DNA from 3 places in the Paenibacillus sp. TY11 genome. Region 2 is predicted to be linked to each of the others. Evidence: riboswitches for the same ligand, from Rfam matches in the RefSeq annotation. Region 2 holds a riboswitch; each other region holds the start of a gene.

Region 1 (10,591 bases), on a different contig from region 2:
TTTTTGAATTTGCCAGACGCTATGAACAATTTCCGGTGCCCGTGAAGCGGGAAGAAAACGCTCCTTTTCATGAAGTCGAGATTACAGAGGATATTAATTTGTTTGATATTTTGCCGTTGTTTCGTTTGAACCAGGGGGACGGAGGATTTTATCTGGACAAAGCGATTTTAGTTTCACGCGATCTGGATGACCCGGACACCTATGGCAAGCAAAATGTTGGCTTGTACCGGATGCAGGTGAAAGGCAAGAATCGTTTGGGTATCCAGCCTGTACCGCAGCATGATATTGCAATCCATATCCGTCAGGCTGAGGAGCGCGGCGAAAATCTGAAGGTCGCTATTGCCCTCGGATGTGAGCCTGTTATTACCACGGCTGCTTCTACGCCGCTGCTGTACGATCAATCCGAATATGAGATGGCGGGCGCTATTCAGGGTGAGCCTTACCGTGTGGTCAAAGCGAAGGATGCAGATCTGGATCTGCCATGGGGAGCCGAGGTCATTCTGGAAGGTGAAGTGTTAGCAGGTGAACGTGAGTATGAAGGTCCATTCGGTGAATTCACAGGTCACTATTCCGGTGGTCGCGCGATGCCAGTCATTCAGATTAATCGTGTATATCACCGTAAGCAGCCTATCTTTGAGCATTTGTACATCGGAATGCCTTGGACGGAAACGGACTATATGATTGGTGTGAATACAAGTGTACCGTTGTTTCAACAGCTCAAGGATGCATTTCCTAATGAAATCGTAGCCGTTAATGCCATGTATACGCATGGGCTGGTGGCTATTATTTCCACGAAAACCCGATATGGGGGCTTTGCCAAGGCTGTGGGGATGCGTGCGTTAACGACTCCGCATGGATTGGGGTATTGCAAGCTGGTCATTGTGGTGGATGAGGATGTCGATCCGTTCAATCTGCCGCAGGTCATGTGGGCTTTATCCACCAAACTGCATCCGAAGCATGATGCTGTCATTGTTCCGGGCTTGTCTATTTTACCGCTTGACCCCGGCTCTGATCCGGCAGGTATGACGCACAAAATGATAATGGATGCGACGACACCTGTAGCACCGGATATTAGAGGCCATTACTCGCAGCCGCTTGATTCTCCGCTGGGTGTAGCAGATTGGGAGAAAAAGCTGAGCCAAATGCTTCGTTAAATATGTTTGAAAATAAAGAAAATTAAAGGAGTGCTGACAGATGCATATTTGTCCCCGTTGTGAGTGTAATCGTTCAGAAGTTGTTTCCCATTCGCCGGTTGAAGGTGTCTGGGAGGTTTTGTTGTGCCCTGTCTGCCTGTTCACATGGCGAACCTCGGAACCGGATAGCATTACTGATCCGGCAAAGTATAAATCGGCGTTCAAGGTAAATCCCCAAGATATCCCGAAGGCTGCCCATGTTCCTCCTATTCCAGAACGGATACAGGGTCGTTCGTAAGCAACCGTAAATTATGGTACTTTGAAGTTATAGGCCAAATGTAAAGGGGATTAAACTTCATGCAGATACCAAGGATCGGTAAGGAGCTGTTCACGCTGCTGGACGGCAAGGGGCTGGAACATAAGCAACATGAAGCAATGATGCTGCTGACGGTCACGGAAGATCAGTGGCCGCACATAGCGATGATTAGCGTGGGAGAGGTTGTAGCGCTGGACGAGAAAAATTTGCGTCTGGCACTATGGCCGGGTACGACCACGACGGGCAACATGATCCGCACTGGGAAGGCGACGCTTGCGGTGTTTATCGGAGGTAAGGCGCATTATGTGCGGTTGTCGCTGGAACATCTGCCTACTTTGCCCGGAGCCAAGCATGTACGTGAGCGATTTGCGGCACAGGTCTTTGCAGCCAGAGAAGATTCGGCCCAATATGCGGATATCTTGACAGGTGTCATGGTTCGTCTCAAGGAACCGGAATCGGTGATCAATCGCTGGAATGAAACGGTGGCAGAACTGTTAATGTAAAGCCATCTGATTATGACAAATAAGCTTGGTAATTACCAAGTTTACCGTTAAAATAAATGCGGGGGAATAAGCGTTTACAAGGAATCAGGTTGAGCTTGTTGGAACAGGAGATTAGAGCGCGAGAGGAAGCTTGTTTCTTTTGAAGGAAAAACAGGAGGGATGTATATGTCTCGTTTTGACAAGGTAGATCAGCTATTGCAACAATTCGTAGCGAATGGGCCGGCAGGGTGTGGTTGTGCCATTGCACAAAATGGTCAAGTCTTGTACGAAGGGTATCACGGATATGCTGATCTGGAAGCTCGAAAGCCAATCACTGAGGATACAGTATATCGCTTGTTTTCCATGACAAAGGTTGTTGTATGTGCGGCTGCACTTATGCTGTACGAACGTGGGCAATTTTTGTTGAATGAGCCTTTGTATGAATATTTACCCGAATATCGTAATGCGCATGTATTCAAAACCGCTCCTAACGGATACACCTATATTGATAAAGCGGAGAACCCCATTTTAATTAAGCATATATTCAATATGAGTGTGGGTCTTCCTTACGCTTCCGAGTCTTCAGATACAGGAAAAGCTATGCAGAAGGTCATAACAGCATTAAAGGAAAAGCAGGGGAAATATGACTTGCGCACAGAAATTAAAGCGCTTTCTGAAGTTCCGCTAGCATTTGAACCGGGAACACGATGGCTATACGGATATGGACATGATCTTGTTGCAGGTCTTATTGAAGTGATTTCAGGAAAATCATTAGGGCAATTTCTAAAGGATGAAATATTTGATCCGCTTGGCATGAACAATACAGGCTACCGCTATCGTGAAGATATTGAATCGCGGATGGCCTCCATTTATCAACGGACAGACGCCGGAGAACTTAAAAAAATTGAGGGTTTTTTGGATGAATATCATCAGCCAGACGCTATATATGAAAGTGGAGGCGCAGGTTTGTATTCGACAGTTAAAGAGTACCTCACATTTTCACAAATGCTGTCGAATGGCGGCATGGTAGACGGTGTAAGGCTATTGGGGAGAAAAACCATTGATTTAATGCGCACAAATCATCTGAATACATCCCAACTATCCGATTTTACGAATTCATATCATACAGGTTATGGTTACGGACTGGGCGTGCGCACGTTAATTGATAAAGCGGCTGGGCATGCAAACAGCTCTATTGGAGAATTTGGCTGGACGGGAGCAGTGGGCACTTGGGTTTCTATAGATCCAAGCGAGCAGTTCTCGGTCGTTTATATGCATCAGCTGGATCCCAATATGGAAGAATACCACCATTTGAGAATTCGTGCAGCAGCTTACAGCTGTTTGTAAAAGTGAGGTTATATTTTACGACTTGATCTTTGTCTCTGTCAGTACTCGACTCTAGTTAATAAGGACCTAATTTTCTTTAAAGCCTAAACTATTCTTTTCCATATGTCGACATAAAATGTAGGTGTAAGGATTTTGCGGAATCCTTAATTTTAAGTTTTGAAATGGGAGGGAGTTAGATTTTGAAGAATAGGTGGTCTGGTTTTCTGGCGTTGGTCATCCTGATCTCAAGTTTTACATCATATGCAGGGTTCGCATACGCGGCTGATCCGGTGCTTTCCAAGATTGTCCTTTCCTCTAACGAGGTAACTGTGCAACAGGGAGATACGGCTGCGTTGACGGCCACAGCTATTTATAGCGATGGGACGACCTCAAATGTAACCGTAAGCACGGATTGGAAAAGTGATAATACAGCTATTGCTACGGTATATAACGGTACCGTTTCAGGTAAGGGCGAAGGGGAAGCAACTGTGGTAGCGACCTATAAAGATAAGATACAATCGGTTCAGGTACATGTAACAAAGAAGGTTAAGGCACTAACATCCGATGTACAAAGCCTGAGCTTGCGTTCAAGCGGCACAGGACAGATTGGTCTAACAGCGACTTACAGTGATAATACAACAGCTCAGGTTTCGGGTGATGCTACCTGGACCTCGGATAACCAGAAGGTAGCAACTGTAGTTAACGGATTGGTTACCGCTCAGGGAGCAGGTACAGCCAATATTAAGGCCGTATACGGTCAACAGACTGTAACCATTACTGTGCAGGTGGAACAGGTCAAACGTTTGGATGTCAGTCCATCGGAGGTTTCCCTTTTGTTGAAGGATACTGAGAAGGTCAAATTGACAGCGACGTTCCCGGATGGAACGGTTCAGGATGTTACAGAGTCTGCTGAGTGGAGCTCCAGCAATGCAGCCGTGGCGGATGTACTGAAAGGTACTATTACTGGCTACAGCGCGGGAAAGGCAACGATTACAGGTAAATATGGTACGATGTCCGCTACCATTTCGGTGGATGTGGATCAAACGAATAAGCTGAAAGCTAGCGAATCGGATGTTTTTCTGCGTTTGGATGAATCCAAGAAAGTACAGGTTTCCGCTGTTTACCCGGATGGGACGGTAACAGATATCACAGATAAAGCTACTTGGACATCAAGCGATGAGAAAATTGTAACGGTGAATAAAGGAACGATTATGGCCATTGGAGCGGGTTCAGCTACGGTGACCGCAAAGTATGGTGATAAGACAGTTTCGATCAAGACAGACGTTGAAACCTCCAGATATCTGGATTTAAGTGAGGACAAGCTGAGCCTGAATGCCAAGGAAACCAAAAAGCTCAAGCTGACCGCTACGTACGTAACAGGTACGGAAGAAGATATTACAGGCAAGGCAGAGTGGAAGTCCAGCAATGAAGATATTGCATTTGTCAATAAGGGCGAGGTAACAGGCTATAAAACAGGTGAGGCAACGATCACAGCTTCTTATGGCGGCAAAACAGCCACAGCGACAGTATCCGTGAATGTGCCTGGTGACTTGGCTTTGTCCTCCAAAACCGCAACGATTGATGTTAATGAAGACTATACTGCAACTTTGACTGCTACTTATGCCGATGGGCGTAAGGAAGACGTGACACAGGATGCGGAATGGACCTCAAGTGCGGAGGATATTGCTTCCGTATCCAAAGGAACGATTACAGGTAAATCAGCCGGTAAGGCGGTTGTTACAGCAACCTACAATGGCAAAAAACTGACAATAAACGTACAAGTAGGCCTTGTAGACCGTTTGGAAACCGAATCGCGCGTAATTGCGCTCGCTGCCCAGGAAACGAAGCAACTGAAGGTAACAGGCGTCAAGAGTGGCGGTACAAAAACAGATGTAACCAAGGATGCCACCTGGACTACCAGCAATGTGAAAGTGGTCGAGGTTAGCGAGGGCTTGATCAAAGCGAATGGCAGTGGCAAGGCAACCGTTACAGCTTCTTATGGCAAGCAAACCATTACGTTTACAGTGGAAGTGGACGTAGCGCAAAAAATTGAAGCGGATACGGTCGCGTTATCACTCAAATCCGGAGATCAAAAAACCATCTCGATTGTTGTTAAATCCAGTGATGGTAAAGAAAAGGACGTTACGACCCAAGCTGAATGGAAAACGTCTAATTATAAGGTAGCCACTGTTAAAAAGGGTCAGGTTACCGCAGTAAGCTACGGTAAAGCTAACATTCAGGCGAAGTTCGGCGGGAAGGTGATCAGCGTGCCCGTGGATGTTGATACGCTTAAATATTTGCAAACGGACGAAGTTGCCTTGAATTTGAAGGCAGGACAACTGGCTAAAGTGACGGCTACAGCCACGTATAAGGATGAGTCGGAGAAGGATGTTTCCAAACCGGCTGTCTGGTCCTCGTCCAGAATTATTGTTGCGACCGTCAAAGACGGTAACATTAAGGCACAGGGCAAGGGCAAAGCTGTAATTACAGTGAAATATGCAGGTAAAATCACGAAGGTACAGGTGACTGTTCAGTAATCTGTATTCGACCGAAAAGAAAAGAGCAAGCATACGTCTAGGGACGACATGCTTGCTCTTTTCTTTATAAGGCGACTGCCTCTCTCCCTAGGAGAATATGGGGTGGCAGTCGCCTTGTTTTTATAGGGTGAAAGTAATAGGTTTACCGCTTGGAAACTAAGACTTATCCTTCTTGGCCGGTGTGTTGCGTGTAAGTGATTCGGTCAAACGCTTGCCAGTTGGCGTCTGGGCCAAGCCACCTTTGGCGGTCTCGCGGTGTTTCGACGGCATCGCGCTGCCGACTTCAAGCATCACGTCAATGACTTCGTCAGATGGAATAGCGCTGCGCACACCCGCCAAAGCCATATCCGCTGCGGCAAGCGCAGTCACGGCTCCCAGCCCGTTGCGCACGATGCACGGAATCTCCACGAGTCCGGCGACGGGATCGCAAATCAGGCCGAGCGTGTTTTTAAGCGCGAGGCCTACGGCGTGAACGGCCTGTTCAGGCGTGCCACCGCGCAGCTCGACCATAGCGCCAGCGGCCATTCCGATGGCTGAGCCAATCTCAGCCTGACAGCCTCCCTCCGCGCCAGAAATGAAGGAGTTGTTCGCGATCACGTAGCCAATGGCTCCAGCGGCGAACAGTCCATGCACCATATGCTCATCATCCCAGCCGAACCGTTCCTGCGCACTGATGAACACACCGGGGATGACCCCGCATGAACCTGCGGTGGGCGTGGCGACAATGCGACCCATGGACGCATTAACCTCCGACACGGAGAGGGCATAAGCCATAGCGAGCGCGGAGGCATCGCCGGAGCAGGTTTCCCCTGCCCGCAGATACTCGGCTAGGCGCTTGCCGTCGCCGCCCGTCAATCCACTGCGGGATACGGTGTCTTGCGTCTGACCGCGATGAACGGCTTCCTTCATCACTTCATAATAATCAGACATTTGGCGGAAGATTTCTTCCTCAGGTGTATTTGTCTCTTGTACCTGCTCTTGAATCATCAGGCGGCCAATCGTGGTGGATTCTTCAGCGCATAAAGCGCTGATCTCATGCAGATGGCTAAACCGCATCGGATTCAGCTCCTTTTTTCAAATTAATCATTTTAATTTCGTACATATGAGGCAAGGACCGCAGCTTTGTGATCAATTCAGCCGTAGCAGGACTGTCCGTTTCGATGGCGGTGAGTGCTTCACCATCCCGGCCTTTGCGATCCACGTGCATATAGGCAATGTTAATGTCAGCCGCGCCGAGCGCTGAAGTCACCGCGCCCAATGTACCAGGCTTATCTGAGTGAAGAAGCACCAGCGTAGGTAGCTCCCCGGTCAGGTTGACTCGGAATTCGTTGAGTTGCTGGACATGGATGCTGCCGCCGCCGATGGAGGAGCCCAGCAGTGTGCGCTGATCCTCGTCCTTCCACAGCTCGAAACGGACGGTGTTCGGATGAGGCGCGGGTAGCCCGCTGACGGCGAATTCCACGGTCATCCCGGCTTGCTCTGCCCATTGCTCGGCATCCGGAATTCGGTGATCGTCTGTATCGTAATTGAGCAGCCCTGCGATGAGCGCTAGGTCTGTACCGTGTCCTTTGTACGTGTCGGCAAAGGAGCCGTACAGTGTCATGCGGGCACGGTCAGGCTGCGCCCCGAGCCAGTGCCGGGCAACGCGTGCGAGCCGCACCGCGCCTGCGGTGTGTGAACTGGAAGGTCCGGTCATGGCCGGGCCGATAATGGAAAATACATCTTTGAAACGCATGGTGTGGCCCCCTGTATGTTCTATACCATAGTATATGGTATAGCCGCGTCTTTGCGCGTATAGACGGTTCCTAATGCTGACGTACAATGTGAGCACAAAAAAGGACAGGATAAGGAAGTTTCCCTTATCTCTGTCCTCGTTACCTGAGAGTTTCGTGCGGTGTCCTTACCGCCTTACCCCTTGGGTGGCTTGCGCTCTCTCCAGAGTTGCGTCAGATGACGATACATGGACCTGAGAGATTATCCGCCAGCCGGGTGCTGGCGTCTTGCTCCTTCGGTGCCGCCAGAGTGTAGGCTCCCTGACAGACTCTCCCGTCATCTTCATTCGCATATACCGTTCTACATGTCTTTCTTAGCGTAATGTATGCCGTGCTCGGTGTCAATCACAGGGTTCAATTTTTACATAAACAGGCGCGTTTCCAATAAAAAAGATTAGATTTTACATAATTATGGATGAAATCAGGAAGGAATTAGAAGATTGATAGCTAATCTGATAGAGGACAATTACATTGATGGAAATAATGGGAGGGATATTGACGTATGGTAAAAGGCTTGCGGTTCACAGGTTCACGCTTGAAAGGAATGCTGCATCTGGCAGCAATCGTATCACTGCTGATCGGGATCTTCGTTCCATTCGGTCAGGCCAAGGCAGAGGGAGCATTGACAGTAGCCGAAGCACTTCAGCGCCAAGGCAGTGGAGGTACGGTGACGGTGGAAGGCTACATCGTCGGACATGCTACCGGATCGAAGACGGCTAACTTTTCTCCCCCGTTTGCGAATGATTTTAACGTACTGATTGCCGATCAGGCAAATGAACGTAATACGTCTAATCTATTGGATGTACAGCTGACATCAGCGTACAGAGGGCAATTTGGGTTATCAGGCCATCCTGAGCTGATCGGCGGCAAAATTCGTGTGACGGGTACACTCGGCGCCTACAATAATTTTGGCGGAGTGAAAAGCCCAAGTGCTGTCGAGCTGGTGAGCGGAAGCGAGCCGGGGGAACCTGGTGATCCGGGCGAACCTGATCCTGGCAACCCGGATCAACCCGGTACTACATTGCCGGATGGAAAAGGCAAAAAGGTGCTGTTCGATAATACGCACGCACAGACCGCTGGTGCAGCAGATTGGGTCATTGAAGGCGCCTTCTCTGATTTTGCCAATGGACTGCGTAATGTAGGCTTTACAGTGGACCAATTGAACCGCCCCATTCCTTTTACTTATGGGGAGCAGGCTATAACGTATGACAAGCTGCGCCAATATGATGTGTTTATCATCGGTGAAGCGAATGTTGCCTTTAAGGCATCCGAGCAGGCTGCCCTGCTGCAATATGTGAACAACGGGGGGAGTGTATTCTTCATCTCCGACCATTATAATGCGGACCGTAACAAAAACCGTTGGGATTCCTCCGAGGTTATGAATGGCTACCGTCGTGGAGCCTATACTAACCTGGCAAAAGGCATGACTGCAGAAGAAGCTGCATCACCGGCGATGCAAGGATTAACAAGCTCCGATTGGCTGGCGACCAACTTTGGCGTTCGTTTCCGTTACAATGCGCTTGGTGACGTGAATGCTACCGACATTGTAGCCGCAGATCAATCTTTCGGCATTACCAAGGGTGTTCGCTCGATTGCAATGCATGCGGGATCTACGCTGGCTATTATTGATCCTACCAAGGCTAAAGGCATTGCTTATATCCCTTCAGGCACGAAAAAATGGGGAAATGCTGTAGACCAGGGAGTTTATAACGGCGGGGGCCGTGCGGAAGGACCTTATGCCGCTATCTCCAAGGTAGGTCAAGGCAAGGCAGCATTTATCGGTGATTCTTCACCTGTAGAAGATGCTACACCGAAATATGTGCGTGAGGAAAACGGACAGTCGAAGAAGACGTATGATGGGTTTAAGGAAGTGGATGATGCCACCCTCCTGGTGCAAACGGTCCAATGGCTTGCATGGAAGCAGGACTACACGAAATTGTCCGATGTGGCAGGTTTGACTCTTGATCAGCCGACGAAGCTTCTGCCGTTCGAGGAGCCTGCGGCTTCCACGGAACCGCAACCTGAGCCTTGGTCTGCTCCGGCAGCAGGCTACAAATGGTACGATCCCAGAACGTTCAAGTCTGGCTCCTATGGAGCAGCTTCGTAATTAACGCCAAGAGTTTAATATGAGCTAGTGCTAGTTAGTCGTTTGATCCCTGTAGAGGGATCAGGCGGCTTTTTTTGTGATGAAAATTAACCTGTGGTTGGTTATTTCATTACATTTTGTGCCAGAAAGGCCGCGCTACTGCTGGATCATTGATTTTTTAAATGATGTTGATAGCATAATCTTAATTGATATATCCATATACTGGTGATAGGATGTATTCAAATTATTCCGACAAAAACGGTATGTAATGTTCATGAGAGGTTTTAAACATCAAACATGGTGAGAATAAGCGGGACAAGACCATGGAGAATGGAGGAAGCGCGCATTGGATACCGAACCCGTGTTGGAAATTAAAGGATTATCCGTCTCTTTTCGCATCAAGGATCAATATCACCCCGCAGTCGACCAACTGGATCTGACGGTCAACCCCAATGAAGTGCTGGCTGTAGTCGGAGAATCCGGCTGTGGCAAAAGTGCGCTGGCGCTTTCGATCGCACAACTGCATGACATGGAGCGCACACGTGTAGAGGGAGAGGTTCTTTTTAAAGGCACGGACCTGAATCGTCTCTCTTCAGGGCAAATGAATAAAATCCGCGGGGCGGGCATTGGCATGATCTTTCAGGACCCGCTGACAGCACTCAACCCGTTGATGAACATTGGTAAGCAGATCGAGGAAAATCTCGATTATCATACGTCACTATCTACGAAGCAAAAAAGGGAACGTGTGCTGGAGCTGCTGGAAAGTGTAGATATACCGAATCCTGTGCGTGTGTATGAGCAGTATCCGCATGAACTGTCAGGAGGGATGCGGCAGCGTGTGATGATCGCGATTGCCATAGCTTGCCGACCTTCTCTTATTATTGCAGATGAGCCGACTACTGCCCTCGATGTAACGATCCAATCGCAAATTCTCGACTT
Region 2 (10,591 bases):
TCCCGGCGTCTATGACGATCCTGTCATGGAAACACCCGAGCCTTTCTTTGGTGGTCAGGCCACCGGACTGATCTTTGCCGCCTCCGCACGTAATGTCAAAAGCAGCTATTTCGGCGAGCGCTATCCTGTCATCCACGGCATTGTGACCCGTCGCCTTTCCAATGTCGCCAAGCAGGATGCTAATCCCGATGCACTATGGACGGAAACGATGCAACGAATTGAACGGGAATTACAGCGGTAAAAAACAAAATTCAAAAAAGGCGTGTGGACCATATGCTGAGAGAAATCTGGAAGCACCGTGCTGTTTATGCTGCGATCTCGCCGTTTTATCTGCTGTTTGGCATCTTTGGATTGTTTCCGATTGGTTTTTCATTATACCTGGCGTTTCACAAATGGGACGGGATCGGAGTCATGACCTACAACGGCTGGGGCAACTTTCGATATCTTGTGACAGATAACGAATTTTGGCAGGCTGTAGGCAACACCTTTGTGATCTGGGTGTATTCAACGATTCCGATGCTATTCTTCGCACTGATTATTGCATTTCTGCTTTATGCACCTTTTGTGAAAATGCGCACCTTATGGCGAGTTGGATTCTTTTTGCCGAACGTGACATCCATTGTGGCTGTCGCCATCATATTTGGTGCCTTATTTGCCAACAATTTCGGATTTCTCAACTACCTTCTGCAACTCTTGGGGTTGCCGATGGTTCAATGGCTGAATGTGCCATGGGGTATCCAAATTGCCATTTCTTCTATGGTCGTATGGAGATGGATGGGCTATAACGCAATCATCTATCTGGCTGGACTCCAGAGTATTCCGCATGTGCTGTATGAGGCTGCGAAAATGGATGGGGCAACCGGAGCGCAAGCTTTTTTCCGCATCACCATCCCCATGCTGCGCCCAGTCATTCTGTTTACGGTGATTACGTCCACCATCGGTGGTATGCAGCTCTTCACAGAGCCACAGGTTCTGGTAGGTAATGACGGCGGTTCCGGGGCAAGTGGCATGACCATCGTTTTATACCTGTACCGCGAGTCGTTCATTAACAACTATTTTGGATATGGTGCAGCCGTCGGGTGGGGCATGTTCCTCATCATTGCTCTATTCTCCATCATAAACTGGAAACTCGTTCAAGGTAAAAAATAATGATGGGAAGGAGTTTTACATCATGATGCAGACACGTGCAAAATCCGTTATTTTATATGCCGGACTGTTGGTGGGAATCATCCTGTCGATGTTTCCGTTTTACTGGCTGATCGTCATGGCGACCCGTACAACTTCAGACATCTATCGTTTTCCGCCGCAGTTGTGGTTCGGAAGCCATTTCTTGGATAATGTAACGAGGGTATTGCAGCAGATTGATTTTGCCGGAGCCTTTTTTAATACCCTTTTTGTAGCCGGTTCCGTTACCCTATTGGTGCTGTTTTTCGATTCACTGGCCGGTTTTGCATTCGCCAAGTTTGATTTCCCAGGCAAAAAAGTGCTATTTATTATTCTGCTAGCAACGATGATGGTCCCTTCACAACTCTCGCTTGTCCCCTCCTTTGTCATGATGGCCTCCTTTGGATGGGTAGGTACGTTCAAAGCGCTCATCATCCCAGGTATGGTAAATGCCTTCGGCATTTTCTGGATTCGTCAATATGCAGAAGAATCCATTCCAAAGGAGCTGCTGGATGCGGGGCGGATGGATGGATGCAGCTTTTTTCGGCTGTACTGGAATGTAGCACTACCGATTCTACGTCCTGCGTTCGCTTTTCTCGGCGCGTTTACCTTTATAGGAGCCTGGAATGATTACTTATGGCCATTAATCGTCTTAACGGATGAGCGCAAATTCACGCTCCAGATTGCACTGTCCCAGTTGAACGGGATTTACAATACGGATTATGCGATGGTCATTGCTGGCACCCTGCTGGCTGTACTGCCCCTTATTATTTTGTTTCTTTTCATTAGCCGCCAGTTTATTTCCGATCTTGCCGCCGGAGCGATCAAAGATTAGATTTACTTGATTTCCCTTATTCATTTCATGTATAATGGTTAATCGTCATTTCAAATAGCTTACATGACAAAGTCAGGTATCCAATGGACTAGTCAAGATAAGAGATTACGATTTGAACATGAACTATGAACCGAGGGGAACTTTCCGGATGAACAAATTCACATATTATAACCCCACCAAATTAATTTTTGGAGACAATCAAATTGAAGAACTGCAGCAGGAGCTGCTGAATTACGGCAAAAACATTTTGCTGGTATACGGAGGCGGAAGTGTCAAACGAAATGGTCTGTATGACCAGGTATTAAACGCGTTAGAGCCGCTACATCTCAACATTTATGAACTGTCCGGCGTCGAACCAAATCCGCGCCTGTCCACCGTTAAAAAGGGCATCGACATTTGCCGAAACGAAAAGATCGACTTCCTGCTTGCGGTAGGCGGCGGAAGCGTCATTGATTGCACCAAAGCCATCGCAGCAGGGGCTGAATATGACGGCGATGTGTGGGATATTATCAACAAAAAGCACATGCCGACCCAGGCTCTGCCATTCGGTACCCTCCTCACACTCGCCGCCACCGGTTCAGAAATGAATCCAGATTCTGTTATCACCAACTGGGAAACGAACGAAAAATACGTATGGGGCAGCGCGGTGACTCATCCGAAATTCTCGATTTTGGACCCGAAAAACACCTTCTCTGTACCACGGGATCAGACCGTTTACGGCATGGTGGACATGATGAGTCACGTGTTTGAACAGTATTTTCATAATGTCAAAAATACACCGTTGCAGGATCGTATGTGCTTTTCCGTGCTGCAAACCGTGATCGAAACTGCACCTAAGCTGCTGGAGGATTTGCACAACTACGAGCATCGTGAAACGATTTTATATGCTGGAACAATTGCCTTAAACGGAACACTGCAAATGGGCTACTTCGGGGACTGGGCTTCGCATACGATTGAACATGCATTATCCGCTGTATATGATATCCCTCATGCTGGGGGTCTAGCGATCCTGTTTCCCAACTGGATGAGACATACGGTGGATCAGGATGCTGCACGCATGAAGCGGCTGATGCTCAGCATGTTTGACTTGGACACCGTAGGTAAAACAGATAGAGAAATCGCCTTGGAAGGTATTGACCGTCTTAGTGCATTCTGGACAAGTCTCGGTGCCCCTTCCACACTGGCCGATTACAATATTAATGATGAACAATTGGAAAAAATCGCAAACATTGCAGCCCGTGAAATGGAATACGGAGGCTTCGGTAATTATAAAAAGCTGAATCAGGAAGATATTTTAGCTATTTTGCATGCATCGTTATAATATTTAAAAGGGAGTGTCCTCAAGCCTGTGATGGCTGAAGGCACTCCCTTTTGAATGTTATGGCTTTCAATTTTTATAAATTGGCCGTTTGTCCTTTTTCTTCTACTTGGATAGCAGCCCCTACATTGGCACCTGCAAGAATGCCCTTTTTCTTATTAGGATACAGAGAATCCATATAGGTTCGGGTTTCTGCAACTACAATTCCCGACAAGCCGAGCAGTGCAATCAGGTTCGGGAAAGCCATCATTGCGTTAAAGATATCTGCCAGCAGCCAAATCGCATCCAGTTTAATGAACGCGCCCCCGGCAACCAGTACGATGAACAGATAACGGTATGGCTTAATCCACTTGACCCCAAGCAAATATTCAACGCAGCGTTCCCCGTAATAGTTCCAGCCAAGCATGGTGGTGAACGCGAACATAATCAGAATGATCGTGAGCAGTTCTGCCCCCAGCGGAAATGCACTGGAAAATGCTTGCTGAGTCATCAATCCCGCATCCGTAGGACCGCTCCATACACCGCTAACGAGTAGCGTCAATCCGGTCATCACACAAATAACCATGGTATCAATAAAGACGCCTGTCATGGAAATCAACCCTTGCTCCGCAGGCCATTTGGTTTTGGCAGCTGCGGCTGCAATCGGTGCGCTTCCCAATCCGGCCTCATTGGCAAAAATACCTCTGGCTACCCCGCTGCGCATCGCCAGCATAATCGTAGCTCCGGCAAATCCGCCCGTTGCAGATGTAGTCGAAAATGCTGAATGGAGCACAAGCGCGATTGCGGCAGGAAGCTGGTCAGCAAACCGAATCAGTACAATGATACAGATCAGCACGTACAAGCCTGTTTTAAAAGGAACGACCTTCGTCGATACCTTGGCAATGCTTTTGAGTCCTCCAATGGTGACAAGTCCTGTAAGGATAGCAATAATCAGTGCCGTTACAATGGGCGGAACGCCAAAACTGTTTTCAGTCGAAGATACAATCGCTTTGACCTGTGGAAACGTTCCAATCCCGAACAACGCTACCAGCATGCCCGAAAAAGCAAACAGCATCGCCAGCGGTTTAAAACGGCGCCCAAGACCTTTCTCAATATAATACATCGGGCCGCCGGAAAATTGTCCATTCCGATCCTTCACCCGGTATTTTACGGCAAGTACACCTTCCGCATATTTCGTCGCCATCCCAAAAAAGGCTGCAACGACCATCCAGAACAAGGCACCCGGCCCGCCCAGCTTAATGGCTGTCGCTACGCCGACAATACTTCCTGTGCCAACTGTAGCCGCCAACGCCGTACTCAAAGCCGCAAAACTACTTACATCCCCGCTGCCTTCATTCGGGGCCTTACCGATCAGCTTGATCGCCAGGGGCAGGCGGAATACCTGCAACACTTTCAAACGTATGGTCAGCCACAACCCCGTTCCCATGACAAGAATGATGAGGGGCGCCCCCCATATCCAACTGCTAATCGCTTCTAACACATGTACCAAATTCATTTCAACCCGCTCCTCCAGCATAATAAAAAACAAAAAAGAGTCAAATCCGCTGATTCGACTCCTGGAGAGGTTAAAGGCACGAAAAAATACAACCATCTTGTGCAGGTTTCTACCTCTAATAGCTTATAAAAGCCTAGGGCATTCCCTGTCACAGGTTATTCGCGTCTCTGTCCTTTTGCCTGAGAGTTTAAGCAGATGTTCTCTGCGGTGCACCTTCGGCGCCCAATTAAGGGTCTCTCCAGAGTTCTGTCCGTTTACGGTCCCGCTTGTTGCTGTAATCAGCCCAAGCACCTGAGAGTTTTGCCCCTTCGGTCGGAACTTTCGTTCCATCTCCCGCAAACATCAACCAGACATATGAAATTTTTATTCATTATACAGAAAACTTTCAGTTTATTACAAGTGAAAAATTTGTGAAGACCGCTGAGATATCATAATGTGTCTATCAAAAAAGCGGGTATAGCAGATTTTCATCCTTAGGATGTCCCCTGCTATACCCGCCCAAGACGATATAGAGTGAAGCAGATTTACAATTCTTCACCATTGGTTGCAATTACATTTTTATACCAGTTAAATGAGTCCTTTTTGGAGCGTTGGAGCGTTCCGTTACCGTCATCATCCAGATCGACGTAAATAAATCCGTAGCGCTTGGACATTTCGGAAGTAGACATGCTCACAAGGTCGATAGGGCCCCAGCTGGTGTAACCAAGCAGATCAACACCGTCGGTAATCGCTTCCTTCATTTGAACAATATGCTGACGCAAGTAATCAATACGATATGTGTCATGCACAGAACCGTCCTCTTCTACTTTATCATAAGCACCTAAGCCATTTTCCACGATGAACAGCGGCTTTTGGTATCGGTCATATAACGTGTTCAGCGTAACACGCAGGCCGATCGGATCAATTTGCCATCCCCAGTCGGAGGACTGTAAATATGGATTTTTCACGCCGCCAATCAGGTTTCCTGCTGCTTTCTCACCTTCTGGACCTGCAGAAACGGTCAAGGTCATGTAGTAGCTGAAAGAGATATAATCGACCGTGTTATTTTTCAAAATTTCCGCATCGCCTGGTTCTGTGTGTATAACAACATTATTTTCTTCAAAATAACGATTCATGTAGTTGGAATATTCCCCACGGGCATGCACATCTGTAAAAAACAGATTCATCTGGTTTTCATGCTGACTTTTCAGCACATCCTCTGGGTTACACGTATGAGGGTAGCTTTCCATACGAGCCAGCATACAGCCGATTTGAGAGCCCGGGATGATCTCATGCCCTCGTTTTGTCGCCAGTGCGCTTGCCACAAATTGGTGATGCAATGCTTGGTATATCGCTTGCTGCTTATTTTCTACACGGTCAATGACTACCCCACCACCGGTGAACGGACTCATGGTCATCACATTGATTTCATTAAAGGTCAACCAGTATTTTACTTTATCCTTATAACGTGTAAACACCGTTTCGGCATAATTTACGTAGTGCTGTATGACTTCACGACCCAACCAGCCATTATACTTCTGAGTTAGACCTAGCGGTGTCTCATAATGCGACAATGTTACAAGCGGTTCAATACCATATTTGCGCAGCTCATCAAATACATTGTCGTAGAATTGTAGTCCCGCTTCATTGGGCTCGGGATCATAGCCATTCGGGAAGATCCGCGACCAGTGGATGGACATACGAAATACCTTAAAGCCCATTTCCGCGAACAATGCAATATCTTCTTTGTAATGGTGGAAAAAGTCCACACCTTCACGCTTTGGAAAACGGGCATTTACTTTGCCTGCCAAAATGTCTTCGAGTCGCTCGGACGAAATCTCCATAGCATGATCGTTCTTGCGCTCTGCTTTGGGTACATAGGCAACCATGTCCGCACTTGACAATCCTTTTCCATCTACGTCAAAAGCGCCTTCCAATTGGTTAGCTGCAGTTGCACCGCCCCACAGGAAGTTTTTTGGGAATCCTTTTAATGTCTTAGTCATGCTATAAAAACCTCTTCTCTATTTATATTTCACTTTTGTGAATTAATCCCATTAAGTTCTTCAATGTGAATAAGTACCTATTTTCATATCCTCCCGCACTTGGCGTGTGAACACTGAACAATCGTATACTTTATAAGAGGACTGTTCTCCTTTGAAATGCATCGGCAGATGCTTTAAAATAGACATAATGCCTTCATAAGCATCCTAATCGTTGTAACGCGTTTCATGTCAAGTATCTTTTTCTTATGTGAGGAGAAGCATCATGTCGAATCTTGATCAAATTGCAAAACTGGCGGGCTTTTCCAAAGCTACGGTATCCAGAGTGTTAAATCAGTCCCCCCATGTAAGTCACGAAACAAGAACTAAGATTTTGAAAATCATGCAGGAATTAGATTATGTTCCCAATCGAAATGCGATTTCCTTATCCAAGGGTCAGACGCTTCAAATCGGTATCATCACTTCAACTATTAATGAAATTGTTCTCGCTTTTCTGGACAGCTTTGTGGAAATTGCTGGCCAGTATGAATTCCAAACCATTATTTATACTTCTGGAGAAGACAAAAAGAAAGAGCTTCTAGCCTTTGAGGATTTGAAAAGAAAAAGAGTCGATGCACTGGTCATCATTTCCTGTGTAAATGATACCGATTTGTTGAGCACCTACTGCAAGTACGGCCCGATTGTGGCATGGCAACGAATGGAGCATACGGATATTCGCTCCGTCGCTATGGATCAATATGAAGGATACATGCTGGCGCTAAAACATTTGATACAAAAAGGCTATACTCGTATAGCCAATGCTTTTGGCCGTCCGAGCAGCATCAACACTCACAGCAGACAACGAGCCTACGAACAGATCATGAGTCAACACAATCTGCCAGTGTTGCAACACTGGAACCATTCTTCTATCTATAACATCCGTGACGGCGAACAGGTCGTGCGAAATTTGTTACAACATCGGGAGGAATTTCCGGAGGCTATTTTGTGTGCTAACGATTATGTGGCAGTTGGCATTCTCTGTGAAGCGCGCAGACAACTGTTGAACGTACCGGAAGATTTGGCGATTGTGGGGTTTGATAACACAGAGCTGGCGCACACCATGGGAATTACAACGATTCAAAATCCCATTATGGCTCAAGCGCAAAATGCCTTTTTCATGCTTTCCCCTCAGCTGATTGGACGCCAAATGGAGCTTCATTCGCTAGAATACAGCCTCATTGAACGTACGACCACTTAAACTTGCAAACTAGGCAAAAGGGCCTTGGTGTGAAATATTTTTTGTCGAAAGAGAATAAAATATGTTGAAATCGCTTTTTTTTGTGCTACAATAGCACTATATCGAAGGATTGTGACCGGTGATGCGGGCAATGCCTGAGTTCAATTGAGTGCTATTGCTAACAATAGTGTTGAATTGTGCTTAGGCATTTTTTATTGGTAAAGGATGGGAGGGGGAACTTCAATGATTATTGAGAAGGTGCTCAATAACAACGTCCTGTTGACTAAAAACGATAAAGGCAAAGAGGTCATCGTGATGGGAAGAGGTATTTCCTTCAAAAAGGTGGCTGGCGATCAAGTCGATGATCATAAAATAGATAAGATTTTCATGTTAAATGAAAACGAGTTCACGGCCAAACTAACCGAGCTGCTGAACGATATTCCCGTGTCTCATCTGGAGGTCGTGAACGAAATCGTAACCCATGCAACGGAAGTGCTGGATACGGAATTAAGCGATAATATTTATTTAACGTTGACCGACCATATTCATTTTGCTATACAACGGCAAGAAAAAGGACTGGCGCTTCAAAACGCGATGCTGTATGAAATTAAACGCTTTTACAAAAAAGAATTTGAAGTTGGACTAGACGCTCTGCAAAAAATTGAAAATACGCTTGGAGTGAAGTTGGGCGAAGATGAAGCGGGATTTATCGCATTGCATATGGTGAATGCACGAATCGACGGTAACGAAATGAAGTCTACACTGAAAATGACCGAGATTGTCCAACATATATTAAACATTATTACGTATCATTACGGGATTGTGCTGGATGAGTCTTCTTTTAGCTATTCGAGATTTTTGACACATTTGCAATATTTTGCGATGCGAGTGATTCGTAAAGAGGTCATTCACAGTGGTGAAGAATTTTTGTACAACCAGGTGAAGCAGACGTATACCGAAGCTTTTGCTTGTGCCCAAAAGATCAATGAGTATCTGGAAAAAACATACGATCAATATTTAAGCAAGGATGAATATGTATATCTAACTATCCATATTCATCGTGTGACTGAGCGTAATAATATATAAGGTTAAAAACTTCATACTCTCATCGTTCATGGATTGTGACTGGTAAGGCAGGCAAAACCTAAACTGATGGTGAAATCAACGTTCCTCTTTAGGAGAAAGTGCGTTGTTTTCACCACGAGTTTAGGTTTTTCTTGTTTACAAGGTTAAAAAGATGCACGCCGGCGCATCTTAGCAACAGGTGTAAACAGTAAATCCTATCAGTAGTAAGAATAACCCTTAAGGAGTTCTGAACATGAGTGATAAAGAGCTATCTAAAAAAATAGTGACCCTCGTTGGTGGCGAAGAGAATGTCAATTCGGTATTCCATTGCGCTACACGCTTGAGATTTAAATTAAATGATCGTACAAAAGCAGACAAAGCCGCCTTGGAAGCAACGCCTGGTGTTATTACAGTGGTGGAAAGCAGCGGTCAGTTTCAAGTGGTTATCGGTAACAATGTAGGTCAAGTGTTTGAACATATGATGGCAGAAACGAATTTGCAGGATGCGGACAATCCAAATACGAAAAAGGAAGAGTCTTCTGAAAAAACGAATTTTCTCGGTAAAGCGGTCGATATCATTTCCAGCATTTTTTCTCCTCTCTTGGGCGCTCTTGCTGGAGCAGGTTTGCTCAAAGGGATTCTGGCATTAATTTTGTCACTCCATTGGATTAATGATAAAAGCGGTACGTATCTGATCCTAAACGCAGCTTCGGACAGCGTATTTTATTTCCTGCCAGTATTTCTGGCTGTTACATCGTCCCGTAAATTTAAGACAAACACCTTTGTATCGGTGGCAATCGCCGGAGCTCTAGTCTATCCAGCGGTTATAACGGCGGTAAGCAACCCGGAAAGGTTGGCGTTTCTAGGTATTCCGATCATTCTGATTAATTACAGTTCCAGTGTTATTCCAATTATTCTTGCGGTCTGGGTTCAATCCTATGTGGAACGCTGGTTTAATTCCTTTGTCCATCAATCGGTAAAAAATATTATCGTGCCGATGCTTTCGCTCCTGGTCGTTATTCCGTTGACGTTCCTGGCCTTTGGTCCAATAGGCAACATGATCAGTCAAGGCTTGGCGAACGGCTTTACTTGGATATACAATTTAAGTCCATTGATCGCCGGGGCTGTTGCCGGTGCATTCTGGCAAGTGTTTGTTATTTTCGGTGTACATTGGGGCTTCGTTCCTATCATGCTGTCCAATATCGCAACATTGGGTTATGACACGATGCTTCCGATGCTTACAGCAGCTGTACTTTCTCAAGCCGGGGCAACACTGGGAGTATTCCTGAAATCCCGAAATACTCAAATGAAGGCTTTGGCTGGTTCTTCTACGCTGGCGGCTGTATTCGGGATTACAGAACCAACGATTTATGGCGTAACTTTAAAATTGAAAAAGCCATTCATTTATGCTTGTATTTCTGGTGGTATTGGCGGCGCTATTATCGCTTCTGGCGGAGCGACTGCAAAATCCTTCTCCCTGCCTAGTTTACTGGCGTTGCCAACTTATTTTGGAACTGGA
Region 3 (10,591 bases), on a different contig from region 2:
AATAATTGGCCCATGATCCGTAATCCGTGTCTACGCATATACAGCCCCCCCTTTTGCAAACTGCTCTATTCGGTGTTGACTGAGATACATCTCCGCATAATGTCCCTGCTGGCTCAACAGCTCATGATGCGTTCCGGATTCTGCCACCAAACCGTTTTGCAGCACATAAATACGGTCGGATTGGACCACGTTTTCCAGTCTGTGAGAGATGAGAATCACTGTTTTTTGACCTGCCAGCGCATGTATAACCTCCATAATGCCTTCCTCACTCTCACTGTCTATGTTAGAGGTAGCCTCGTCAAAAATGTACACACGACTATCGTGCAGCAACGCTCTGGCCAGTGCTAGCCGTTGGCGCTGCCCTCCTGACAGATTCGCTCCCTGCTCCTCCAGTTCTGCTTCCAGTCCTCCTTCTGAGAGAATGAAATCATACAGCTTCACTTGTCGCAAAGCTTCGAGCATTTGTTGCTCATCCGCGTGCTCATTGCCCATTTTTAAATTTGCTTCCACTGTACCTTTAAAAATGTAGCTGTTAAAACCGATCCAGGTCATGTGACGCATGCGGCTTTCTTCCGAAATGGCGGTAACCTCGGTTCCTCCAATCGTCAGGCTTCCTTGATAACCCTCGTGATGCCCAACGATCAATCCGGCTACCGTACTTTTACCAGAGCCTGATTCTCCAACAATTGAAACAAAACTGCCTTTGGGAATATCCATGGTTATATTTCGTAAGGTATCCCTTTCGTCGTAGGCGAAACTCACCTGTTCCAGTCGAATATCTGTGGTTTCTATGCTTTCTTGTCCTTGTATAAGGTCCTCTGTACTCAACATTTGAAATATTTTGTCGCTTGCTGCCATTCCGTTCATGGCGATATGAAAGTAAGAACCCAACAGACGCAGCGGAATGAAAAACTCTGCCGACAGCAAAACAATGATGATCGCTCCTGCCAAGCCAATATGGCCCGAAGAATATTCGCTTACCGCGACCAGCACACCCGCAGCGGCACCACCAAATGCGATAAGATCCATGACGGCAACGGAGTTAAGCTGCATAGTCAGCACTTTCATCGTCATTTTGCGAAAATCCTCAGCCGCCGTGTTCATTTCCTGATGTTTATCCTGGTCTGTCCCGTACATTTTGAGCGTAGTCAGACCTTGTACATTTTCCAAAAAGCTGTGACCCAGATTGACGTAACTGCCCCAATATTTCCGAAACAGCTTTTTAGCCATCCTCATAATGACAATGATCGACACTGGAATTAAGGGAACGCAGATCAATAGAATAATGGCCGCTTTGAAGCTGACAAAAGAGAGGGTGATGAACAACGTTAGGGGTGCAAGCAGACTGTAAAATAGCTGAGGCATGTATCTGCCGAAATAGGTTTCAAGCTGCTCCACCCCTTCTACAGCAACCTGAATAACCCCCGAGGTGGAGGTATGATCTGTATATGCTGGCCCTATCTTCAGCAACTTGCCGTAAATTTGCGAACGCAGCGTTTTTTTAGCATTTACCGAAGCCCGATAGGACAGCATACTGGATGCATAATTGCTCAGGCAACGAACTGCAATGGCAGCAATGACAATAACCGTCATAGATAGAATCAGCTTGCGAGTCACTTGTCCTTCCCATGCCTGTTGCATAACAAAGGCCATAGACAAAACAGCGGCTATACTCCCTAAAAGACCGATCCACTGCACAAGCACACCCAATACGATATATTTTCGAGAATGTTCTACTAGACCGAGCAGACGGTTGTCGACCATTTTAGACCTTTTTTTCGGTGTAATGGCAGATGAAGAGGAAGGCGTTATTTCCGCTGCAGCGTCTCTCACTGTTCCGATTCGGAATATAAAGTAATAATATTTAAAAAGGATGACCAAGACGATGAGCGTTTTGCCCCATACATTAGGAGTGAAAATAAAACCTGTAATCAACATAGCTGACGCTAAGCCCAATGTCGCGATTTTCGTAGATAACTTCAACGACCTTGTTTGAACAAAACTCTCCAGATACTTATGGTACAAAGAGGTATTCGAAAACCACTGGTGAATCCTTTCGGATCCCCGCATAAAGAAAAAGGTCGCCAGCAGCAGAAACGGTGTAGTGGGCAGCAATGGTATCACTACGCCAATCACTCCAAGCGCCAAAAATAGAAACCCTAAGGTAATATAGATCAGTTTCACTGTAATCCTCTCCTAAATAGATATAATAATGATTCCGTATTATAGATAATGATAATCATTATCAATATAAACAATTTAGGCAGGTTGTTATGTGATGTAAATCACGCATATAAAAATCCTCTTGAAGCACATCTCTACAGAACACTTTAGTGTTGATGTAGAGATTTTGTCTTCAAGAGGATTATCGAAAATAGTGCGCGACATTTCGTTGTTTTATGAACTTATAATATCATATTGCTCCAATACCTGCCGATGCAACGGGTGATCTGCGGGTATGGATGTATAACGCGTCAGCGCCACACCCAGTCCTTCGCTGCGGATCACCTGCTGAAGCTCGACTGCCTCGGGGTCTTCCGTAATATCAAATTTACAGGCAGCTGCCATTCCTAACGCCAGATGATCCGTCGGGATGCCATACTCCTGCGCTTGCAGCGCGGGACGTACAAGACGGTCATTGGGAGACAGCTTGCGCAACGGTGAACGTCCGACCCGGGTAACCTCGTCTGTCAGATTAGGATTACGGAAGCGATCCAAAATTTTAGAGATGTACTTCTTATGCTCCCCTTGATCCAAACCGAAGCGCTTCACAAGCACCGCTCCTGTTTCCTCCAGTGCCCCTTGTATCGAATCCACCACCTTGTTATCCTTCATGGCCTCCTGAATCGTAGCATAACCTGCGGTATAACCAAGATAGGCCGCCACGCAATGCCCCGTATTCACCGTGAACAGCTTTCGTTCAATGTAAGGCTCTAGATCCTGCACGTACAGGATACCTTCGATTTCTTCATGCTCAGGTGCCATTTGCGAACGATCCACAACCCACTCGTAAAAAGGCTCTACCTGCACATGCAACGGGTCCTCGTGGTGCTGGATCGGCACAATCCGGTCTACAGCAGCATTTGGAAAATACACCGAAACCTCGGCCTTGGCACGGGTCGCCTCATCCAATAGGGCAAAAACATGCTCTTTCAGTTGGGCGCTGCCTCCGATTGCATTTTCACAGGCAATCACATGCAGCGGCCTTGCTCCTCGCTCTACCCGCCGCTTGATTCCCTCCGCAATGCCTGCTGCTATGTGCTTGAGGATGCTGACCCCTACTGCGGTCGTTACCAGATCAGCGTGGTCTACCGCATCGGCTACAGCCGCTGCATCCTTGCCGTCAATCGCCGTTACATTCGTGACCAGCTCCGTATCCTTTGTATCATTGGCTAACTCAACGGTGTATTGTTTACGACGACGTAACTCGGATACAAGGGTGTCGTTGACATCTGAAAAGACAACCTCATAGCCTGCACGCGACAGAATCAATCCGATAAAGCCGCGACCGATATTTCCTGCTCCAAAGTGGACGGCTCTCATAGCTCCAGCTCACTTTCGAACAGATCTATAATTTCCTGTGGGGTCACCGCGTTGCGAAGTTTATCCATATTTTCTTCCTCCGCACACACCACAGCGATACTCGTCAAAATCTCCATATGATCGCCGCCTTGTGCTGCAATGCCGATTACCATGTATGCTTTTTCTTCCCCAAAATCTATGCCTTGCGGAAACTGAACGATGGAGATGCCTGTGGATTGAATAAGCATCTTGGATTCCTTGGTGCCATGTGGAATAGCCAGCCCGTTCCCGATATAGGTGGACACGATCTCCTCGCGTTCCAGCATCTTGTCAATGTACTCACTTGAAATATGTCCTGCATCCAGCAGGATTTGTCCAGCCATACGAATCGCCTCATATTTGTCTTTAGCGGTTGCGTTCATTTTTACTTTGTCTATCGTCATAATACTCACGGTAGGTTCCTCCCTGTCCCTAATTTACTGTGGAAAAATTCAGCCAGCTCACTCGATATATAGTTGACAATATGATCCCTGCTACCGTGTTCCAGTAGCGTAACCATGTCTTCCTGCAAGAGTAATGCACTAATCTCGCTCAATACCTCCAAGCTTTCTCTCGGCAGCTCACGAGGTCCCAACATCAGCAGCACGCATTCTACCTGTTCGTCTGCATTCGCCAGCAACGGCTCTGCCAGCCTATACAAGGTAAGCGAAGGTCCGCGAATATAGTGGCTGCGCGTATGAACTAAAGCAATGGAGGTATCAGAGATCACCTGACTACCTTGACGCTCTCTTTCCATGAGTTGTGCAGCAACAGCAGAAGGCTCTGTGACATTCCCACGCCCCGCCTCCAACATGCATATAGCCTCTACGGTAGCCCGCATATCCATCCCCTGATTTTCCAGCGGATATACTTGAAATTGCTGTACAATGTGTACAATTTCCTCGAGACTTTTCCGCAACCCGGTAAGCCACTCCATGCCCTGGCCGGGCTGAACGGTCTGTTCCTGCTGATGATCATTAGGATGATTGAGTGTAATATGCTGAATGAAATGGCGCAGGCGTTCACTCTCCTCCTGCGTCAGCAGCGGGCTGATCTTGAGATACCGATCCGGTTCAAGCGGCAGTTCCACTGTCGAAATGATCAGATCATAATCCTCCTTGGGAATCCGCGCCGCCTCGTACCATGAGGCCCTATCCACAATTTTGATCTGTGGCAGCTCTTTGGCGAGCCTTGTTGCTAGAAGTCTGGATGATCCAATGCCGCTCGTGCAGACTACGATGGCTCGCACCTCCCGCCGCAATTGTCGCAGCCGCTCCAGCGAAGCGCCGAAATGCATGACAAGAAATCCGATCTCTTCATCAGGCACTTTCATTTCTGTCATGTCTGCCGCAGCCTTTTTCACCGAGTCGAACAAGCTGCTGTAATCCTTGCGGATTTGCTGAAGGAGCGGGTTACGGATCGACCTGCCTTCCTTCAAACGTTTGAGTACCGGAGCCATATGGGCAATCAGTCCTTCACGCAGAACACGGTCCTCTTCCAATGGCGTGCCTGTCTCTTCCCCCACACGACGAATCAACTCGCAAACCGACTCCAACAGTACGAGATCATCCAACGGCAGCAGCCGGGTGGAGTGATCCTCGGCATCACGAAATAACAGTCTGAAATAAGATCGTTCCGGCTCTGGAAATTCAATATTCAGCGCCTCTGACAACTCCGTGCATATGCGATCCACCATAGCTGTGCGCAGCATGATATTCTCATCCGAATCTGTTTTTAAATACGAGAGAAGATGATCCACAACGTACCCGAGTCGCAGACGTGCCAGCGAAACGCAAATTTGAATCAGCAGCTCCATATATTTGCTTTCCACCATGTTTTCCAGCCATTTCTCATGGGGCTGCCAGAGGGCTTTTTCCACGGTCAGCAGGTTCTCTCTGCCAATCATCTCCAGCAACTTGTCGGCGACACGGGTCACAGGACGAAGCTCTTCCCGGCTGGAGAACAGATCTGATTCATCCAAATATTCGAGAGCCAGCTCGGATATCGCTCGTCTCTTGTCTATCTCCCGCCCTGTAATCTCGACGCCGTACCCCCGTCTGCGCACAAGCACGAGTCCCCGTTCACCGATCCAACCTTCCAATTCGTCCAGATCATGACTGACCGTAGTTACCGTGACTTTCAAATCTGAAGCCAACGCCTGTAGCTTGATCGGCTCCTGTGTATCCAGAAGCATGCAGAGAACCACGATCTTTCTCTCCTCAGCCGAATATTCGTCCGACTTTGTATGCATCAATTGCTTCCGCAGATATACAAGCTGAGCCGGGTCAGCATCCACATAGATACCGATCCCTGACTTTTTCTCCAGCTTTACTTCATGAGCCGCCAGCCAATACTCGACTGCGGTGAGTTCCCGGTGGACTGTCCTTGTGCTGACATTGATCTTCGTGGCAATTTCCCCGGCTGTAACCTCTTTGGACTGCTCCAGAAGATATTCCACGATGTCACGTTGTCGTTTCGTAATATTCATAAGCGCATACCGTTCCTTCCCAAGCTCATCCCTTCAGCAGGAAACACAAACTGCACACAGGCGTCCTGACTACTACGGGGATTAAGAATCGGATTTCAGACGTTCAACCAGCGCTTCGTATTCAGGACTCTTCAGAAAATTGTCAATGGAAATGTGTTCAGCATTCGGGGCTACCGTTTTAGCCCGGTCTGTCAACGTTTTTTGCGTAATAACAATATCCGCATCCTGTGGAATTTCACTGATTGCTGTGTTCGTTACCGTAACGTCCACACCCGCCTGCTTCATTTTTTTTCGTAAAATCGAGGCGCCCATAGCGCTTGAACCCATACCTGCATCACAGGAAAAGACGATCTTGTTTACTTCGGATTTATCCTTGAGCGTTCGATCTGCGGCAATTTCGGCAGCACGATCAGATTCGCGGTTATCTTCTGTTACAGTGGCGTTAGCACTTGCACTCTTGCTTTGACTTTTCATATCTTTCAGGCGGGATGCGGCTTCCTCCAGCCCCTCTTCTTTTTGCTTACCTGTCTTGAGTAATACTGCAGCCACAGCAAAGGATACGACCGCAGCAGCGATCACACCGCTCAGCATTGGCAAATATCCGCCTTTTGGCGTCATCAGGAAATAAGCGATGATACTGCCCGGTGAAGGAGCAGCAACCAGTCCGGCACCTGTTAACATGAAACAGAAAGTTCCCACAACACCCCCTGCTACAGCAGCGAGAATCAGAATCGGCTTCATCAAAATGTAAGGGAAATAAATTTCATGAATCCCGCCGAAAAAGTGAATGATTACTGCGCCAGGAGCCGACGACTTCGCAGAGCCTTTGCCAAACAGGCAGTATGCCAGCAAAATACCGAGCCCCGGCCCAGGGTTGGATTCAAGCATGAACAAAACGGATTTGCCTGTTCTTGCAGCTTCCTCCAGCGCAATCGGACTCAATACTCCGTGGTTCAATGCGTTGTTTAGAAATAATACTTTACCGGGCTCAATAATGAGGTTTACGAGCGGCAGCAACCCTGCGTTCACGAGAAACTGTACCCCTGCCGACAACACTTGACTGATAATTTGTACAAACGGGCCGATCGCCACATGGGCAAGCAGTGCTAGAATGGCACCGATAATCCCGGCCGAGAAATTATTGACCAGCATTTCAAAACCTGATCTGACTTTGCCTTCAATAGCCTTGTCGAACTTCTTCAATATCCATGCAGCCAGCGGACCAGCTACCATCGCGCCCAGGAACATCGGGATGTCCGCCCCGACAATGACACCCATCGTCATAATGCCCCCGATCACACCTCCGCGCTGTCCGTGAATCATCGTGCCACCTGTGTAACCAATCAGCAGCGGCAGCAAATAATTTTTCATCGGATCAACCAGTTGTGCAAAACCCTCGTTCGGGAACCATCCAGTTGGAATAAAGAGTGCCGTGATCAACCCCCACGCGATAAAGGCCCCCATATTGGGCATAACCATACCGCTAAGAAAACGGCCAAAACGCTGTACAACGACGCGAGCGCCTCCGTTTGAATTGGACTTTGCGTCCACTTTGCTCATATTCATTTCCTCCTTGTAGGTAAATAGCATCACTACCTTTTCTTAAAATTCATACTAAGTGAAAACGCTATCTTCATCAACGAAATGAAAACGTACTTTCGTCATGAACGTTGATGACAACATTTAAATTTAAAATAACCGGGAAGATATTGTACCTGCATAATTCCTCTTAATATGGCCTATAACGATAGAAATTAGTCGAAAAAGCATGCTGTAATCTGTACAATTCTTATACGGGGATAATCCTCTAAACCAGAGTAAAACACGTAATTACGCTTGCAAAAAGACAAAAAAAAAATAGCCGCAATGACATATCATAGCGACTATTTTATACAAAAATCGAGCGGACAAACGACACTCTTATTTCATACTACATTGCTCCATTATTGCTCATCGGAAATCAACTGCTCGTACTGATCCGCAGACAGTAGCTTGCCCAATGCTTCCTCCACATCTTTACCGATCTCCACTTCGACCATCCAACCTTTTTCATAGGGAGATTCATTCACAAGTTCAGGCGTACTTTCCAGTGCTTCATTCACTTTCAATACGGTTCCCGTCACCGGAGCGAAAAGGTCGGATACTGTCTTCACCGATTCAATCGTACCAATCTCCGCCCCCTGCTCAATCGTTGCTCCCGCCCCAGGTAATTCCACAAAAACAATATCACCCAGTTGATGCTGTGCAAAGTCTGTAATACCGATTCGCACCGTTCCATCCTCTGTGCGCTGAACCCACTCATGTTCGTCCGTATACCAAAGTTGCTGTTTCACTTCACTCATCCTGTTCCGCCTCACTTTCATATGAATAAAATCGCTTTTGCTCACCTGTATTAGACAGGTTAAGATTATGACAACAAGAACATCCATGTCAATAATACTAACAAAAATACTTCATAACACCTTATGAAGCGTACGATATAAAAATATGATAGCTTATAATAAACGCTTACATATCCTTATTTATATATTAAATGTTTTTTCGATTGTTTTTGATGACATTTTTATTGACATTTTGAATGAATTTGCGTATTAATGGGTTATAGCAAATGCTTTTGGAAACACCCCGACAACTACATACGCGGATGAACGCGGAGGGAGAGACTACCAAAAAGATTCGCATAGCTGTTGCCGATTGTGAGACATAGGTGGACGCGAATCGGATCAAGTTGTTATCTGCAAAACCAGGTAACATACCGTTGATCCCAAAGGTAGCGCCGAAGGAGTAAACCTGCACTGCAGGTGAATCTCTCAGGCAAAAGGACCTCTGCCGGACGCATCTCTGGAGAGCATTCGCTATGGAGCGGATCACCCAAGGGGAAACCTGGTACACACCGGGGTAACTTTCAGGTATCAAGGACAGAGCTGAAAAAAGAGTATGGACTGCCGTCTATACGTTTTTTTCGGCCTGTCTTTTTTGTTTAGCCGATCACACCGGATAGGAGTGGAAAAATGACTAATTTGCGAAAAACGCCACTATATTCGTCCTACGGGACGCGGCCTGGGGTTCGTTGTATTGACTTTGGCGGCTGGGAGCTCCCCGTTCAGTTTAGCGGGATTCAAAAGGAGCATGAGGCCGTCCGGCAACGTGCGGGTTTATTCGATGTATCGCATATGGGCGAGTTTTTGGTTGAAGGCAAGGAGGCCGAAGCTTTTCTGCAAAGGGTAACCACGAATGATGTCAGCCAGTTGGAACCGGGTCAGGCACAATATTCGCTCCTGTGTTACCCCGATGGAGGTGTAGTAGACGACTTACTTGTTTACTGCAAAGGCCCGGAGCGCTACATGCTCGTTGTGAACGCCTCCAACATCGATAAGGATTGGGATTGGCTACTTCGTCATGTACCCGCATCCGTTCACATGGAGAATGTGTCTGATGCGATAGCATTGCTGGCGTTGCAAGGACCGGAAGCAGCACGTATTGTCGCAGCCGTGGCAGATACGGATATTACGAATCTGGCATCTTTCCGATTCCATGAGAACGTGCAATTGTTCGGAGCAAAAGCGCTTGTCTCACGAACCGGATATACGGGCGAAGACGGTTTTGAATTTTATGTACCTGCTGCGGAAGCACCAGCCGTATGGGATGGTTTGCTTCGTTCCGGTGAGTCGTATGGGCTGATTCCCGCTGGACTTGGTGCTCGGGATACACTGCGCTTTGAGGCGCGGTTGCCGCTGTACGGACAGGAGTTATCTGCCACGATTACACCACTCGAAGCTGGTCTAGGTTTCTTCGTCAAGCTAAATAAAGGAGATTTTATCGGCAGAGAAGCGCTGCAACGCCAGAAAGAACAAGGGATTCCTCGCAAGTTGATCGGGCTGGAAATGATTGATCGCGGTATCCCACGCGCCCATTATCCGGTATTCGCAGAAGGACAACACATCGGTGAGGTCACAACGGGAACCCAATCGCCCACCTTGAAGCGTAATCTGGGTCTGGCTCTGGTGGACAGTCGTTTTAGCGCCCTATCCACACCGCTGGAGGTTGAGATTCGTGGTAAACGCCTGCGTGCCGAGGTGGTGGCAGCACCCTTTTATAAACGCCCACGCTAATCTTAAACTCTCTTCATTTCTATAGAGCGAACATGTCAGATATGAACTTCTGGATTTTCCATTTCACGATTATTTATTAGCTAATTTACGATTTTAAATTTTGCTTTTCGAAAGGAGCCAGAACCTATGAAGCAGCATCGCTATCTCCCCATGACCGAACAGGATCAAACCGAAATGCTGCGTGTGGTGGGCGTATCATCCATTGATGATTTATTCAGTGATATTCCAGAGGCTATTCGATATCAAGGGGAACTCCCTCTTTCTTCCCGACTTGACGAGAGAGCCTTAACCCGCCACTTGGCTAAGCTGGCCGGACGCAACGCCAATACAGATACACATGCCAGCTTTCTTGGTGCAGGAATTTATGATCATCATATTCCATCCGTCATCCAGCACATCACTTCACGTTCGGAATTTTACACAGCCTACA

Evidence for each region. Region 2 has a riboswitch for glycine ahead of AC6EJC_RS22065 (alanine/glycine:cation symporter family protein). Riboswitches for the same ligand answer to the same signal wherever they lie in the genome.
Region 1: it holds a riboswitch for glycine, as region 2 does, so the genes downstream of both, sdaAB (L-serine ammonia-lyase, iron-sulfur-dependent subunit beta) here and AC6EJC_RS22065 (alanine/glycine:cation symporter family protein) in region 2, are expected to answer to the same signal.
Region 3: it holds a riboswitch for glycine, as region 2 does, so the genes downstream of both, gcvT (glycine cleavage system aminomethyltransferase GcvT) here and AC6EJC_RS22065 (alanine/glycine:cation symporter family protein) in region 2, are expected to answer to the same signal.

Annotation. Positions count from the first base shown of each region.
Region 1 is NZ_JCBAIQ010000021.1:9,064-19,654, forward strand. Features, by position in the region: gene AC6EJC_RS20735 (non-oxidative hydroxyarylic acid decarboxylases subunit C) at 1-1,154, shown strand, start outside; gene AC6EJC_RS20740 (non-oxidative hydroxyarylic acid decarboxylases subunit D) at 1,195-1,431, shown strand; gene AC6EJC_RS20745 (pyridoxamine 5'-phosphate oxidase family protein) at 1,491-1,952, shown strand; gene AC6EJC_RS20750 (serine hydrolase domain-containing protein) at 2,118-3,278, shown strand; gene AC6EJC_RS20755 (Ig-like domain-containing protein) at 3,458-5,794, shown strand; gene sdaAA (L-serine ammonia-lyase, iron-sulfur-dependent, subunit alpha) at 5,951-6,850, opposite strand; gene sdaAB (L-serine ammonia-lyase, iron-sulfur-dependent subunit beta) at 6,840-7,529, opposite strand; glycine riboswitch at 7,739-7,853, opposite strand; gene AC6EJC_RS20770 (DUF6359 domain-containing protein) at 8,069-9,673, shown strand; gene AC6EJC_RS20775 (ABC transporter ATP-binding protein) at 9,999-10,591, shown strand, end outside.
Region 2 is NZ_JCBAIQ010000023.1:75,166-85,756, forward strand. Features, by position in the region: gene AC6EJC_RS22045 (ABC transporter substrate-binding protein) at 1-241, shown strand, start outside; gene AC6EJC_RS22050 (carbohydrate ABC transporter permease) at 274-1,149, shown strand; gene AC6EJC_RS22055 (carbohydrate ABC transporter permease) at 1,172-1,999, shown strand; gene AC6EJC_RS22060 (iron-containing alcohol dehydrogenase) at 2,148-3,320, shown strand; gene AC6EJC_RS22065 (alanine/glycine:cation symporter family protein) at 3,394-4,812, opposite strand; glycine riboswitch at 4,970-5,064, opposite strand; glycine riboswitch at 5,082-5,158, opposite strand; gene AC6EJC_RS22070 (glycoside hydrolase family 1 protein) at 5,337-6,794, opposite strand; gene AC6EJC_RS22075 (LacI family DNA-binding transcriptional regulator) at 7,057-8,028, shown strand; gene licT (BglG family transcription antiterminator LicT) at 8,251-9,093, shown strand; gene AC6EJC_RS22085 (beta-glucoside-specific PTS transporter subunit IIABC) at 9,326-10,591, shown strand, end outside.
Region 3 is NZ_JCBAIQ010000009.1:117,441-128,031, reverse strand. Features, by position in the region: gene AC6EJC_RS12285 (amino acid ABC transporter ATP-binding/permease protein) at 1-38, opposite strand, end outside; gene AC6EJC_RS12280 (DUF454 family protein) at 31-2,184, opposite strand; gene AC6EJC_RS12275 (mannitol-1-phosphate 5-dehydrogenase) at 2,398-3,543, opposite strand; gene AC6EJC_RS12270 (PTS mannitol transporter subunit IIA) at 3,540-3,974, opposite strand; gene AC6EJC_RS12265 (BglG family transcription antiterminator) at 3,971-6,049, opposite strand; gene AC6EJC_RS12260 (PTS mannitol transporter subunit IIBC) at 6,131-7,609, opposite strand; gene gcvH (glycine cleavage system protein GcvH) at 7,993-8,391, opposite strand; glycine riboswitch at 8,694-8,885, shown strand; glycine riboswitch at 8,886-8,981, shown strand; gene gcvT (glycine cleavage system aminomethyltransferase GcvT) at 9,061-10,161, shown strand; gene gcvPA (aminomethyl-transferring glycine dehydrogenase subunit GcvPA) at 10,288-10,591, shown strand, end outside.